2 regions of the Streptomyces sp. NPDC088915 genome follow, and region 1 is predicted to be linked to the other one. Evidence: riboswitches for the same ligand, from Rfam matches in the RefSeq annotation. Region 1 holds a riboswitch; the other holds the start of a gene.
The links. A riboswitch is a leader RNA that binds a small molecule or an ion and turns the genes downstream of it on or off. The one in region 1 is predicted to bind cyclic di-AMP.
Positions count from the first base shown of each region.

Region 2: linked by a shared signal. The riboswitch ahead of ACIP5O_RS00075 (M23 family metallopeptidase) and the one ahead of ACIP5O_RS23640 (M23 family metallopeptidase) in region 1 are both predicted to bind cyclic di-AMP.

Region 1 covers NZ_JBIVIR010000013.1:156,770-164,393, reverse strand. The annotation lists gene ACIP5O_RS23650 (M16 family metallopeptidase) at 1-384, shown strand, start outside; gene ACIP5O_RS23645 (M16 family metallopeptidase) at 411-1,778, shown strand; cyclic di-AMP (ydaO/yuaA leader) riboswitch at 2,032-2,197, shown strand; gene ACIP5O_RS23640 (M23 family metallopeptidase) at 2,210-2,980, shown strand; gene ACIP5O_RS23635 (GntR family transcriptional regulator) at 3,182-3,865, shown strand; gene ACIP5O_RS23630 (HPr family phosphocarrier protein) at 4,050-4,331, opposite strand; gene ACIP5O_RS23625 (GNAT family N-acetyltransferase) at 4,506-7,624, shown strand, end outside.
Region 2 covers NZ_JBIVIR010000001.1:19,134-26,757, reverse strand. The annotation lists gene ACIP5O_RS00095 (rhodanese-like domain-containing protein) at 1-489, shown strand, start outside; tRNA gene ACIP5O_RS00090 (tRNA-Met) at 566-639, shown strand; gene ACIP5O_RS00085 (MerR family transcriptional regulator) at 807-1,547, shown strand; gene ACIP5O_RS00080 (PP2C family protein-serine/threonine phosphatase) at 1,750-2,955, shown strand; cyclic di-AMP (ydaO/yuaA leader) riboswitch at 3,300-3,450, shown strand; gene ACIP5O_RS00075 (M23 family metallopeptidase) at 3,462-4,577, shown strand; gene ACIP5O_RS00070 (aldo/keto reductase) at 4,651-5,604, shown strand; gene ACIP5O_RS00065 (PrsW family intramembrane metalloprotease) at 5,644-6,972, opposite strand; gene trmB (tRNA (guanosine(46)-N7)-methyltransferase TrmB) at 7,039-7,624, opposite strand, start outside.

The DNA.
Region 1 (7,624 bases):
CTCGGCTGGCTGGACGTCAAGACGTCCGGCGGCGTCGAGGTCCCGGAGATCGAGGCCGCCGTCGACGAGGAGCTCGCCCGGTTCGCCGCCGAGGGCCCCACTCCGGAGGAGATGGAGCGCGCGCAGGCCCAGCTGGAGCGCGAGTGGCTGGACCGGCTCGGCACCGTCGCGGGCCGCGCCGACGAACTGTGCCGGTTCGCCGTGCTGTTCGGCGACCCGCAGCTCGCCCTCACCGCCGTCGACCGCGTCCTCGGCATCACCGCCGAGGAGGTGCGGGAGGCCGCCGCGGCCCGGCTGCGCCCGGACAACCGCGCGGTCCTGGTCTACGAGCCGGTGGCCACCCAACAGAGCGACAGCGACGAGGAAGAGGGAGCGGACCAGTGACCGACGCTGCCGCGTCTTTGACGAGCATGGAGTTCCACCCGCAGCCGGCGCCGGGCACCGCCCGCCCCTGGGCCTTCCCGGCCCCGGACCGCGGCACCCTGGAGAACGGCCTGACCGTCCTCACCAGCCACCGCCCCGGCCAGCAGGTCGTCGCCGTGGAGCTCTTCCTGCCGGCCCCGCTGGACGCCGAGCCCGCCGGTCTCGACGGCGTGGCCACCATCATGGCCCGCGCGCTCTCCGAGGGCACCGACCAGCACGGCGCCGAGGAGTTCGCGGCCGAGCTGGAGCGCTGCGGCGCCACCCTCGACGCGCACGCCGACCACCCGGGCGTACGGGTCTCCCTGGAGGTCCCGGTCTCCCGGCTGCCCAAGGCGCTCGGGCTGCTCGCCGAGGCCCTGATCGCTCCGGCGTTCCTGGACACCGAGGTCGAGCGCCTGGTGCGCAACCGCCTCGACGAGATCCCGCACGAGACGGCCAACCCGGCCCGGCGCGCCGCCAAGCAGCTCTCCAAGGAACTGTTCCCGGCCGACTCCCGGATGTCCCGGCCGCGCCAGGGCACCGAGGAGACCGTCGCGGCGATCGACGCCGCTGCGGTCCGCGCCTTCTACGAGGCGCACGTGCGGCCCGCCACGGCCACCGCCGTGGTCGTCGGCGACCTGACCGGCGTCGACCTGGAGAAGGTCCTCGCGGAGACGCTGGGCGCCTGGACCGGCGAGCCCGGCGAGGCGCTGCCGATGCCGCCGATCACCGCCGACGACACCGGCCGGGTCGTCGTCGTGGACCGCCCCGGCGCCGTCCAGACCCAGCTCCTCATCGGCCGGATCGGTCCGGACCGGCACGCCCGCGCCTGGCCGGCCCAGGTCCTCGGCACGTACTGCCTCGGCGGGACCCTGACCTCGCGTCTGGACCGGGTCCTGCGCGAGGAGAAGGGCTACACGTACGGCGTGCGGGCCTTCGGGCAGGTGCTCCGCTCGGACGCCGGGGGGAACGGCGCCGCGATGCTCGCCATCAGCGGCTCCGTCGACACCCCCAACACGGGCCCGGCCCTGGACGACCTGTGGAAGGTGCTGCGCACCCTGGCCGCCGAGGGGCTCACGGACGCCGAGCGGGAGACCGCCGTGCAGAACCTGGTGGGGGTGGCGCCGCTCAAGTACGAGACGGCCGCCTCCGTCGCCGGGACGCTCGCCGACCAGGTGGAGCAGCACCTCCCGGACGACTTCCAGGCCCAGTTGTACGCGCGCCTGGCCGAGACGGGCACCGTCGAGGCGACCGCGGCCGTGGTCAGCGCCTTCCCGGTGGACCGGCTCGTCACGGTCCTGGTGGGCGACGCGGCGCAGATCGCGGAGCCGGTGCGGGCGCTCGGCATCGGTGAAGTGACCGTCGTCACCGGCTGATTGGGCCCTGCCCGGCCGGGCGCACGGAGGACCCCGACGTGACGGATCGTCGGGGTCCTCCGTCCGTCCGCGCGAGAGGCGCACGAGAAGCGCACGAGGGACGCCTCGGTGAATTGTCCGTATTGGCGCCAAGAGTGATCATCTGGCCTGTGGCATGCCTTACAAAAGGTCATGTTCGGTTGGTGATCGACTGGCGGTCCGCATAGCGTCGGTGCGGCTGTCCGCCAGTTGCACCCGCCGCATCCGCGGCACCGGACAGTCATCGCCGAGTCCCCGTCAGGCGCGAGCCTGGGGAGCCGGGGACCCACACGTAGTCCCTGGGGTGAATCGGACGCCTTCGCCTCGCGCGGAGGGGCCCGTAGGAGACCTTCCTGCTCCGAACCCGTCAGCTAACCCGGTAGGCGAGAAGGAAGGAAAGGAACAACGTCTTCATGGCGTTCACCCGTGCCACCGGGAAGCATCGTGGTTCGAGCCGGATGGCGCGCCGCGGCGCGGGCATCGCGGGCGTGGCGACGCTCGCCACCACCGGCGTCATCGGAACCCTGGCCTCCCCGGCGCTCGCCGCCGACACGGACAACCGCTCCCCCGAGGACACCGGCCTCACCAAGGTGATCGCCGAGGACTCCCTCGTCGACCGGCTCAACGCCCAGGCCGACGCCCAGGACCGGGAGGCCTTCGAGGCCGTCGCCCAGCAGAAGGCCCGCGCCGAGGCGAAGCGCAAGGCCGAGGCCCGCGCCAAGGAGATCCGCGAGGAGAGGGCCCGCGCCGCCCGCGAGGCCGAGCGCCGCCGTCTGAACTCCTTCCAGCTCCCCGTCTCCGGCTCGTACGTGTCCACCGGCTACCAGACCGGCGGCTCGCTCTGGTCCTCCGGCAGCCACTCCGGCGTCGACTTCCACGCCGCCTACGGCAGCCGGGTCGTCTCCGTCGGCTCCGGCACCGTCGTCGAGGCCGGCTGGGGCGGCGCGTACGGCAACAACATCGTCATCCGGATGCACGACGGCACGTACACCCAGTACGGTCACCTCTCCTCCATCGGGGTGTACGTCGGCCAGACCGTCGAACCGGGCCAGCAGATCGGCGTCTCGGGCTCGACCGGGAACTCGACCGGGCCGCACCTCCACTTCGAGGCGCGCACGAGCGCCGAGTACGGCTCCGACATCGACCCGGTCGCCTACCTCCGCGCCCGCGGCGTCACCGTCTGACCCGCCCCGCCGCCCCACTCGCGTCGCAAAAGCCCCGGCTCGTGCTGAGCCGGGGCTTTTCGCCGCCCCCGCGTCGACCAAAAGGTGGCCATGGATTCCATGGGGGCATCGGAAATTCCGGCATGCTGCAATAGAGTCGCGGATCAGGCGCAGAACAGGCGCCGCTCGCATTGTCTCGCGCGACCAAGGCGGAGGTCGGACATGCGCATTCCCGCGCATTCGGTATGCACGGCGATCCGGGACGACATCGTCTCCGGCGTCTTCGAGCGGGGCAGCCGGCTGACCGAGGAGCAGCTCGCCCGCCGGTACGGGGTCTCCCGCGTCCCGGTCCGCGAGGCGCTGCGCACCCTGGAGTCCGAGGGCTTCGTCCTCACCCGCCGCCACGCGGGCGCGCACGTCGCCGAGCCCACCGAGCAGGAGGCGGCCGACCTGCTCGACATGCGGGCGCTGCTCGAACCGCTGGGGGCCGCGCGGGCCGCGCAGCGGCGCACCGACGCCCACCTCAAGGTGCTGCGCGGCCTGGTCAGGCTGGGGCAGGAGCGGGCCAGGCGCGGCCAGGGCGAGGACCTGCGCTCGCTCGGAGGCTGGTTCCACGAGACGCTCGCGCAGGCCTCCGGCAGCCCGCCGCTGACGGCGCTGCTCACCCAGCTGCGGCACAAGATCGCCTGGATGTACGCCGTCGAGCAGCCCGAGCGGCCGGTGGAGGCCTGGGCCGAGCACGGCGCGATCGTGGACGCCGTGGCGCGCGGGGACGCCGAGCGGGCGAGGGCCCTCACCGCGCTGCACGCGGAGCGCTCGATGTCGCTGCACCGGCTCAAGGGGCCGGAGCGCGGACGCGTGAGGGTTTCGCAACACGTCGTCAACACGACGAGTGCCCGGAATTAACACGCGCACCGTATACAAAGAATGGGAATTGCGCGGGGCCTTTCGTGCTGCCCGAAAACCCTGTGTCGCCCGAAAACTTCGTGCCGCCCGGAAACGGGGGTGGCGGGGGAGCGGAAAAGAAAAAGGCCGCGGCCACCGGAATTCCGGCGGCCGCGGCCTTTCGAAGTGCGGGAACCGCGAGGGGTCAGACGGTCTCGGGAAGCTCGTCCAGACCCTCGGCGACCAGCTTCGCCAGACGGTCCAGGGCGGCCTCGGCGCCCTCGGCGTCCGACGCGAGCACGATCTCCTCGCCGCCCTGCGCGCCCAGGCCGAGCACCGCGAGCATGGAGGCGGCGTTCACGGGGGTGCCGTCGGACTTGGCGATCGTCACCGGAACGCCGGAAGCCGTGGCGGCACGGACGAAGATGGACGCGGGGCGGGCGTGCAGGCCCTCGGCCCAGCCGACGTTGACGCGGCGCTCAGCCATGGTGTTGCCCTTCAAGTCTCAAGCGGGTTGTCTAGACCAGTCTCTCACGGGATGCGCGGTGCTCACGCCGACCTCCGGCCCGGACCGGACCGCCCTTCGGCCCTCCCACCTTGCAACGCCCGCCCCCACCGCGCGACCGGTGCCCCAGGCGTGCCGCGGCCGTAGGCTGACCCCATGCAGAGCGCGTCGGAGCAGTCGGAAGCGGCGGAACCGCAGACCACGCCGGCACGGCCGGCACCACCGGAGCACGCCTATCCCGACCACTGGGAGGCGGACGTGGTGCTCCGCGACGGCGGCACCGCGCGCATCAGACCCATCACCGCCGACGACGCCGACCGGCTCGTCAGCTTCTACGAGCAGGTCTCGGACGAGTCGAAGTACTACCGCTTCTTCGCCCCCTATCCGCGCCTCTCCGCCAAGGACGTGCACCGCTTTACCCACCACGACTTCGTGAACCGGGTGGGACTCGCGGCGACCGTCGGGGGCGAGTTCATCGCCACCGTCCGCTACGACCGCATCGACGACCGCGGACTGCCCGCCTCCGCCCCCGCCGACGAGGCCGAGGTCGCCTTCCTCGTCCAGGACGCGCACCAGGGGCGGGGCGTCGCCTCCGCCCTGCTCGAACACATCGCGGCGGTCGCCCGCGAGCGGGGCATCCGGCGCTTCGCCGCCGAGGTGCTCCCCGCCAACAACAAGATGATCAAGGTCTTCACCGACGCGGGCTACACCCAGAAGCGCAGCTTCGAGGACGGCTCCGTACGGCTCCACCTCGACCTCGAACCCACCGACCGGTCCCTCGCCGTCCAGCGCGCCCGCGAACAGCGCGCCGAGGCCCGCTCCGTACAGCGGCTGCTCACCCCCGCCTCCGTCGCCGTGGTCGGCGCCGGCCGCGCACCCGGCGGCGTCGGCCGGACCGTCCTGCGCAACCTCCTCGGCGCGGGCTTCACCGGACGCGTGTACGCGGTGAACGCGGCGCTCCCCGAGACCGGCGACGGCGACGGCGGTCCGGTCGAGCTCGACGGCGTCCCCGCGTACCGCTCCGTCGGCGCCGTCGGCGAGCCCGTGGACCTGGCGATCGTCGCCGTTCCCGCCGAACGGGTGCCGGAGGCCGTCGCGGACTGCGGCGCACACGGGGTGCGGGGCCTCGTCGTGCTCTCCGCCGGATACGCCGAGAGCGGCCCCGAGGGCCGCGAGCGGCAGCGCCGGCTCGTCCGGCAGGCCCGCTCGTACGGCATGCGGATCATCGGGCCCAACGCCTTCGGCATCATCAACACCGCCGACGACGTCCGGCTCAACGCCTCGCTCGCGCCGCAGATGCCGGCCGCCGGGCGGATCGGCCTCTTCACCCAGTCCGGCGCGATCGGGATCGCCCTCCTTGCCGGACTGCACCGGCGGGGCGCCGGGCTCTCCTCCTTCATCTCGGCCGGCAACCGCGCCGACGTCTCCGGCAACGACTTCCTCCAGCACTGGTACGACGACCCCGGCACCGACGTCGTCCTCCTCTACCTGGAGTCGATCGGCAACCCCCGGAAGTTCACCCGGCTCGCCCGCCGCACCGCCGCCGTCAAGCCGGTCGTCGTCGTCAAGGGCGCCCGGCACAGCGGCAGCGCCCCGCCCGGCCACCGGGTGCCCGTCACCCGCATCCCGCACGCCACGGTCTCCGCGCTGCTCCGGCAGGCCGGGGTGATCCGCGTCGACACCGTCACCGAGCTCGTGGACGCCGGGCTGCTCCTCGCCGCCCAGCCGCTCCCCGCCGGGCCCCGGGTCGCGATCCTCGGCAACTCGGAGTCGCTCGGCCTCCTCACGTACGACGCCTGCCTCACCGAGGGACTGCGTCCGCTGCGGCCTCTCGACCTGACGACCGCGGCGGTCCCCGCGGACTTCCGGGACGCGCTGGCGGCGGCCCTCGCGGACGAGACGTCCGACGCGGTCGTCGTGACCGCGATCCCGTGGGTCGGCGAGGACGGCGCCACCGAGTTCGGCGACGGCGAGGTCCTCGCGGCCGCCCTCCGCGAGGCCGTCGCCTCCGCCCCCGCCCCGGCGAAGCCGGTCGTCGTCGTCCACGTCGAGATGGGAGGCCTCGCGGAGGCCCTGGCGGTGGCGACGAGCACGAGGCCGCCCGCGGCGGGGCGGGGGGCGGTGACGAGTACGGGTACGGACACGAGTACGGCTCCGGAGCCGGGGGCCGGGCCCGAAGCCGTGTCGGCGGCCGCGTCCGCCACCGAACCGGCCCCGTCGCCCGGCCGGCCCCAGCCCCCCGGCCAGGGCCAGGCCCTCGACTCGGTCCAGCCCCCCGGCCAGGGCCAGGCCCCCGACTCGGTCCAGCCCCCCGGCCAGGGCCAGGCCCTCGACTCGGTTCCGGCCGCCGACCCGGTCCAGGACCCCGCACCGGTCACGGCCATCGACCCGGCCCGGTCCCCGGTCACCGTCACCATCCCCGCCTACCCCGCCGCCGAGCGGGCCGTGCGGGCGCTCGCCGAGGCCGTGCGGTACGGGCAGTGGCGGCGGCAGGCGGCCGAGCCCGGGCGGGTGCCCGAGTACGAGGACATCGACGAGGCGGGGGCCGCCGCCCTGATCCGGCGGGTGCTCGGCGGCGCGGACGCGGACGCGCGGGGCGTCACCCTCGGCACCGACCAGGCCGGCGAGCTGCTCGCCCGTTACGGGATCACCGCCCTGCCCACCCTGCCCGCGCCCACGCCCGACGCCGCCGTCGCGGCCGCCGCCCGGCTCGGCTACCCCGTCGCCCTCAAGACGACCGCGCCGCACCTGCGCCACCGCCCCGACCTCGGCGGGGTCCGGCTCGACCTGGCCACCGAGGAACAGCTCCGCACCGCCTACGCCGAGCTGACCGAGGTCCTCGGCAAGCCCGAGGAGCTCCAGCCGGTCGTCCAGGCCATGGTCCCCCGGGGCGTCGACACCGTCGTCCGCTCCGCCATCGACCCGGCCGTCGGCGCCGTCCTCTCCTTCGGCCTCTCGGGCGCCCCCTCCGAGCTGCTCGGCGACACGGCCCACCGGCTTGTCCCGGCCACCGACCGGGACGTCGCGGAGCTGGTCCGCTCCCTCCGGACCACCCCGCTGCTCTTCGGCTGGCGCGGCTCCGCCCCCGTCGACACCCCGGCCCTGGAGGAGCTCCTGCTCCGGGTCTCCCGGCTCGTCGACGACCACCCCGAGGTGGTCGCCGTCTCCCTGGAGCCGGTGGTCGTGGCGCCCCGGGGCCTCTCCGTCCTCGGCGCGACCGTCCGCCTGGCCCCGCCCCCGCCCCGCACCGACCTCGGCCCGCGCAGCCTGCCGAA
Region 2 (7,624 bases), on a different contig from region 1:
ACGACGACACCGCAGGTCAATCCCGTACTTCGCACCCCGCCGGCCTCGCCCACCGCCGCTGTCGCGTACTTCTCCGCGAGCCTCGCCTTCCACGCCGACGTCTCCGACGTGGCCTCGGCCCTCGCCACCGCCGCGGCCGAGGGCACCGACCCCGGCTTCGTCCTGGTCGACACGCGGTCCACCGCCTCCTGGGACCAGGGGCACGTCCCCGGCGCCGTCCACCTGCCGACCGCGCTCATTCCCGAGCAGGCCGAGGCGCTGCTCGACCGGTCCGTGCCGGTCGTCACGTACTGCTGGGGACCCGGCTGCAACGGCGCCACCCGCGCCGCGCTCGCCCTCGCGGAGCGGGGCTTCCCGGTCAAGGAGATGCTCGGCGGCTTCGAGTACTGGGTGCGGGAGGGCTTCGCGTACGAGACGTGGGAAGGGCCCGTGGAGAAGGCCGCCGACCCCCTGACGGCCCCGGTCGACGCCGACGACTGCGGTTGCTGAGACAGGGGCCGGAGCGGGGGCGGGGAAAACCGATTTCAGGATCGCCCCGGTCATGGCGTACAGTCGTGTTTACCGACGCGGGGTGGAGCAGCTCGGTAGCTCGCTGGGCTCATAACCCAGAGGTCGCAGGTTCAAATCCTGTCCCCGCTACTCAGTAGCGAACGAAGGCCCGGATCCGATGCACTCGGATCCGGGCCTTCGTCGTTCCCCCGGACCTTCGTCGTTCCCCCGAGCCTTCCTCGTTCCCCGGGCCTTCGACGTCCCTTCGGACGTTTCCGGTTGACCTTGACGCAACGTCAAGATCTAGCGTTCTCGTCATGGAGTGGTCGATCCAGGAGATCGCCAAGAAGGCCGGCACCACCAGCCGCACCCTCCGGCACTACGGGGAGCGCGGACTGCTGGAGCCGAGCCGGATCGGCGCGAACGGTTACCGGTACTACGACCAGGCGGCGCTCGTGCGGCTGCAGCGGATCCTGCTGCTGCGCGAGCTGGGGCTCTCGCTGCCCGCCATCGCCGAGGTCCTCGCGGGCCAGCGGGACACCACCGCCGCCCTGCGCACCCATCTCGCCCTCCTGGAGCAGGAGCGCGAGCGCATCGGACGTCAGATCATGTCGGTGCGGACCACTCTCCAGAAGACCGAGGACGGAGAGGAAATCATGGCAGACGAGATGTTCGACGGTTTCGACCACACGAGATACGAGGAGGAGGTCACCCACCGCTGGGGCCGCGAGGCGTACGAGCAGGGCGACCGGTGGTGGCGCTCGCTGGACGAGGAGCAGAAGCGGGCGTTCATCGAGGAGCAGGCCGGCATCGCCCGCGACTTCGGGAGGGCGGCGCGGGACGGCCTGGCCGCCGACAGCGACGAGGTGCAGGCCCTCGCGCGGCGCCAGGTCGCCTGGCTGTCGACCACCACGACGCCGACCAAGGAGTACGTGATCGGCCTCGGCCGGATGTACGTCGACGACCCCCGCTTCACCAAGAACTACGACAGGTACGGCGAGGGCACCGCGGTCCTCGTCCGGGACGCGCTGGCGGTCTACGCCGAGCGGAACATGTAGCTCCCGGCCCCGGCTCCCGCCCCCCGGCCCCGGGTTCCGCCCAGGCCCCGGGCCCCGCCCAGGCGCCCAGGTCCCGCCCGGCCCCGGGCGCCGCCCCCGTACGCCGGTCGGCCGTGCGGAGTCGCCGTCCGCCGGGGCGGCGGCCACTCTGGAAGGGCGCGGTACGGGGCCGCGGGCGGGCGGACCGGGCAGGAGAGAACAGGTGGGGCACCCCCTAGGAGCGGCGGGCCGAGGGAGGCGGGGCGGTGAGGGCCGTCCCGCGTACCGGGGCGCCCGGCGGTTCATCCGCGCGCTGCCGCCGATGATCATCGTGGGCGGCATCCTCTTCGACGTGACGACCCCCGCCCCGTACACCGCCTCCCCGATGCTCGCCGCCGCCCCGCTGGTCGCCGCGCCCTTCTTCTCCCTGCTCACGACCCTCCTCACCGGGATCGCCGCCGTCCTCGCCTCGGTCGGCCTCTACCTCTTCAGCGACGACGTCACCCGCGCCCCGGCCGTCGCCGAGACCCTGACCGTGCTCACCGTCTCCGGGCTCGCCCTCCTCATCAACCGGGTGGTGCGCCGCAGCGGCGAGCGGCTCGCCTCGGCGCGGGTCATCGCGGAGACCGCGCAGAAGGCGGTGCTGCCGACGCCCGCCGAGCGGATCGGCGGGCTGCGGTGCGCGGCCCGTTACGAGGCGGCGCAGGCGGACGCGTTCATCGGCGGCGACCTCTTCGCCGTGCAGGACACCCCGCACGGGGTGCGGCTCGTGGTCGGGGACGTGCGGGGCAAGGGCCTCGAAGCGGTCGAGGCCGTCGCCGTCGTCATCGGGGCCTTCCGGGAGGCGGCCGAGCAGGAGCGGACCCTGGAGGGCGTGGCGGAGCGGCTCGAACGGGCGCTGGACCGGGAGGGCACCCGCCGGGACAGCCTCGACGCCGTCGAGGGGTTCACCACCGCCGTCCTGGCCGAGATCCCGCGCTCCGACGGCAGCGGCACCTTCGACGGCTTCGTACGGGTCGTCAACCGGGGGCATCCGCCCCCGCTGGTGCTGCACGGGGACGGGCGGGTCGAACCGGTCGATCCGAGCCGGCCGGCGCTGCCCCTCGGCATGGGGGACCTCGCGTCGTGGCCGGACCGTGCCGAGGCCCGGCCGTACCCGCCGGGCACGACGCTGCTCTTCTACACCGACGGCCTCTCGGAGGCGCGGAACGCGCAGGGCGTCTTCTACGACCCGGCGGAGCGGCTGGCGGGGCGGATCTTCCCCGGACCCGAGGAGGTGCTCGACGCACTCGTGGACGACGTACGGCTCCACACGGGCGGCGGGGCGACGGACGACATGGCGCTGCTCGCGCTGAGCCGCCCGGCGGCGGGGCAGCCGGAGAGGCGCCGGACGATGCCGGTGGTGCCGCCCGGGAGGCCCCGCCACTGACCGCCCCCCGGCCCCGCGCGGCCCCGCCACCGACCGCTCCCCGGCTCCGCGCGGCCCCCGCCACCGACCGCCCCCCCGGGCCCCGCGCGGCCCCGCCACCGGCCTCCCGGCGGCCCCCGTCACCACGGGTAGTCGGAATATCTCCCTGCGATAACAATTGACGTAACGTCAGGTCGCAGGGGGTTTGCCGCTCCCGGAGCCCGCTTTGCTGAAGGGGGGTCAAGTCGGACCATTCCCTACCAATTCACTGAATGATCAAGGGGAACGGCTTGGAATCGGGACCCCCTGTCTATTAACGTTCGATAACGCAGCGCGGTCGTCCCAGCCGTCGCAAGAGACGGCACCGTGCGCACGCGCCGAATCCCGCAAGGGAACCGGGGAACCACCATTTGGGGTGAATCGAGCCCTTCGCACCCACCCGTGCGACCGGGCCCGTAGGAGACCTTCCTGCTCCGAACCCGTCAGCTAACCCGGTAGGCGAGAAGGAAGGAAAGGAGCGCGCCTCCGTGGCGTCCAACACCCCTGCCCCCGAAGCCCCCTTCGATGCCTTCGGCGGCGGTGCGGCCCCCTCCGCCCCGGACACCGAGTGGAACCCCACCGAGGATTCCCTCCGCTCCCAGAACCGCTCCGGCGGCCGCCACCGGGTCGTCAAGCAGCGCTCCAACTTCGCCCGTTCCTCCACCGTTCTCGGCGTCGGCGTCATCGCGGCCGTCGGCGCGGGCGGCCTCGCCACCGCGCAGGACAAGCCCCCGGTGGCCATATCCCTCCCGGACCTCCCGGACCTGAACCTGCCCGACGCCCACGACCTCCCCGGCGTCGGCGCGCTCCTGCCCGGCCAGGAGGAGCGGGAGACGGTCCCCGCGGACCGCGCCAACCCGAACCCGCTGACCTCCGCCACGTACACCACCGAGGCCGACGACCGGGCCGCGCGGACCGGGCAGGTCACGCGGGCGAGCCTGACGACCGCGGACGCCCCGAGCGCCGCCGACGCCGGTGAGGCCCTGCGCGCCCGCATCCTCCAGCAGGCCGAGCAGCAGCAGGCCTCCGCCGACGCCGCCGAGAAGGCCGCCGCCGAGGCGAAGGCCAAGGCCGACGCCGCGGAGAAGGCCGAAGCCGAGGCCAAGGCGAAGGCCGCGGAGAAGGCCGAGGCGGAGGCCAAGGCCAAGGCGGAGGCGGAAGCCCGGGCGAAGGCCGAGGCCGAGCGCCTCGCCGAGCTCGCGGCCAGCTACTCGATGCCCCTCTCCTCGTACACCCTCACCGCCACCTACATGCAGTCCGGCTCGATGTGGTCCTCCGGCCACCACACCGGCCTCGACTTCGCGGCCCCCACCGGCACCCCGCTCAAGGCGGTCCACGGCGCCACGGTGAAGTCGGCGGGCTGGTCCGGCTCCTACGGCTACCGGATCGTCCTGGAGCTGGAGGACGGCACCGAGGTCTGGTACTGCCACCTCTCCTCCATGACGGTCTCCGCGGGCCAGACCGTGGGCACCGGCGAGACGATCGGCCGCGTCGGCGCCACCGGGAACGTCTCCGGCGCCCACCTCCACATGGAGGTCCACCCCGGCGGCGGCGACGGCGTCGACCCGGCGGCCTGGCTGCGCTCCAAGGGCCTGACGGTCTGACCCCGCCGAAGCCGCGCGAACCACGCACGGCACGCACGGAATAGGTCCGGTGGCGGAGACCGTTGATCACTCCATGACCTCTCTCCGTACGCTGGGCACGTCCGACCTCCACGTCTTCCCGCTCGCCCTCGGCGGCAACGTCTTCGGCTGGACCGCCGACGAGGCGCAGTCCTTCGCCGTCCTCGACGCCTACGCCGCCGCGGGCGGCAACTTCGTCGACTCCGCCGACGTCTACTCGGCCTGGGCCGAGGGCAACGAGGGCGGCGAGTCCGAGACCGTCATCGGTCGCTGGCTCGCCTCCCGCGGCAACCGCGACGACGTCGTCGTCGCCACCAAGGCCGGCGCCCACCCCCGGTTCAAGGGGCTCTCCGCCCCCACGATCAAGGCCGCCGCCGAGGAGTCCCTGCGCCGCCTCGGCACCGACCGCATCGACCTGTACTACACGCACTTCGACGACGAGTCCGTCCCCGTCGAGGAGATCGTCACCGCCCTCGACCAGCTGGTGAGGGACGGCAAGGTACGGGCCGTCGCCGCCTCCAACATCTCCCCCGAGCGGCTCCGCGCCTCCCTCGACTTCGCCGAGGCCGAGGGCCTCGCCCGCTACGTCGCCCTCCAGCCGCACTACAACCTGGTCTCCCGCGAGACCTACGAGGGCCCGCTCCTGGAGACCGCCGAGGAGGCGGGGCTCGCCGCCGTCCCGTACTACGGCCTCGCCTCCGGCTTCCTCACCGGCAAGTACCGCCCCGGCACCAGCGTCGACAGCGCCCGCGCCGCCGGGGCCGGCAAGCACCTCGACACCGAGCGGGGCCGGGCCGTGCTCTCCGCGCTCGACGCGGTCGCCGGGGCGCACGGCGCCGAACCCGCCACCGTCGCCCTCGCCTGGCTCGCCTCCCGGCCGACGGTCGTCGCGCCGATCGCCTCGGCCCGTACGGTCGAACAGCTCCCGGCCCTGGTCGCGTCCGCCGACCTGGAGCTCACGGACGAGGAGCTGACCCTCCTGACCGAGGCGTCGGCGGCCCGGGGCTGACCGGGGTTTCGGCAGCCCGGGGCTGACGCCGGACAGACCCTAACCGCGGTAGGGGTTGTAGCCGCCGTAGTCCAGGTACTGCGGCGGCGTCCACGCCCGGCCCGTCGCCCGGGCCGCGTACGTCAGCGCGGGCGAGGCGACCGCCCGGCGCTGCCACAGGTGGTGAAGCAGCTCCTGCTCGCGGGCCGTGAAGTCGGGCCCGGCGGTGCCGCGCCGGGCCCGGTCCCGCAGGAACGCGAGGGTCGTCGCGAAGGACTCGTACTCGCCGACGGCCCGCGCGCCCCGCTTGCCGTACGTCCGGGCGGCGTAGGAGCGGGCGAGCTGCCGGGCCCGCATCGAGGAGAGCGCGAGCGGCTCGTCGGGGGAGAGCCAGCCGGCCGCCGCGTACGCCGGGAGCTCCCCGGAGAGCGTGCGCAGCTCCCGCTGCCGACTCCACACCGCCAGCCAGGTCAGCAGGCCGAAGGCCGGCATCATGAGCGCCCCGTACACCGCGTAGAAGGCCCAGGGGCCGCCGAAGGTGGCCGAGCCGTTCCAGGCGGCGTGCATGCCCATGGCGAGCAGCAGTCCGGCGAGCGGCAGCAGCACCTTCCGCAGCCGCTTCCCGCGCGGGGCGAGCGCGGCGAGGCCGAAGCCGATGCCGGTGAGCGCGGTGAACAGCGGGTGCGCGAAGGGCGACATCACGACCCGGACGAAGAAGGTCCCGGCGGTCATCATGCCGATGCCGGTGGCGCCCACCTCCTGGTCCTCGCCGAAGGCGTTGCCGAGGTAGAGGATGTTCTCGGTGAAGGCGAAGCCGGTCGCGGTGAAACCGGCGATCACCACCCCGTCGACGAGGCCGCCGAAGTTCCGGCGGCGGAAGAGGAAGAGCAGCAGGATCGCGGCGGCCTTGGCGCTCTCCTCCACCACCGGCGCGATGACGGTGGCGCCGAGGTGGTCGGCGGAGTCCGGGTCGGCGGTGGCCGTGGCGATCCAGCGGACCGCGAAGGAGTTCGCCAGGATCGCGACGAGCGCGGCGGCGAAGGCGCCCCACGCGAAGGCGAAGAGCAGGTTCTTCCACGGTCCGGGCTCGACCCGGTCGAGCCAGCGGAAGGCCGCCATCAGCAGCGGTACGGGGAGCACGGCGAGGGCCAGGCCGACGAGGAAGCCCTGCGTGCCCGTCTGCTCGCGGACCAGCGCCAGGATGACCAGCGCGCAGATCGCGAGCACGGTGACCAGGCATATCGCCCGGACCAGCCGACTGCGCCAGAAGGCCCGGCGCGGCCGGTAGCGCCACTGGGAGCGGTCGGCGGCGGCGGGGAAGGCCGGCTCCTCCGTGTCCCGGTGGGGTACGGGTACGGGGGCGGCTTCGACGGGGGCGGGGTTCGACACGTGAGCGACCCTAACGACCGGGACGGACAGAGGGCGACGCACTTACGAACCGCGTCCCATGCCTTGTCACGTCCTCCTGAAGAGGAGGTCGTGGACGACGTGCCCCTTGTCGAGCCCCTGGCCCTCGAAGCGGGTGAGGGGACGGAAGCCGGGGCGGGGCGCGTAGCCGCCGTCGGCCTGCGTGTTCTCGAAGTCCGGGTGCGCGGTGAGCACCTCCAGCATCTGCTCGGCGTACTCCTCCCAGTCGGTGGCGCAGTGCAGGACGGCACCGGGCTTGAGCCGGGTCGCGAGGAGGCCGAGGAACTCGGGCTGGATCAGCCGCCGCTTGTGGTGGCGGGCCTTGGGCCACGGGTCCGGGAAGTACACCCGGCAGCCGTCGAGGGAGTCACCGGTGAGCATCTCGCGGAGCAGGATGATCGCGTCGCCGTTGGCCACCCGGACGTTGGTGAGGCCGTTGCGGTCGGCGAGGCCGAGCAGGTTGCCCTGGCCGGGGGTGTGCACGTCCACGGCGAGGATGCCGGTGCCGGGGTCGGCGGCCGCCATCTGCGCGGTCGCCTCGCCCATCCCGAAGCCGATCTCCAGGACGACCGGGAGCCCGCCGAACATCTCCTCCAGGTCCAGGACCCGCTTGCCGTCGATGTCGAGGCCCCAG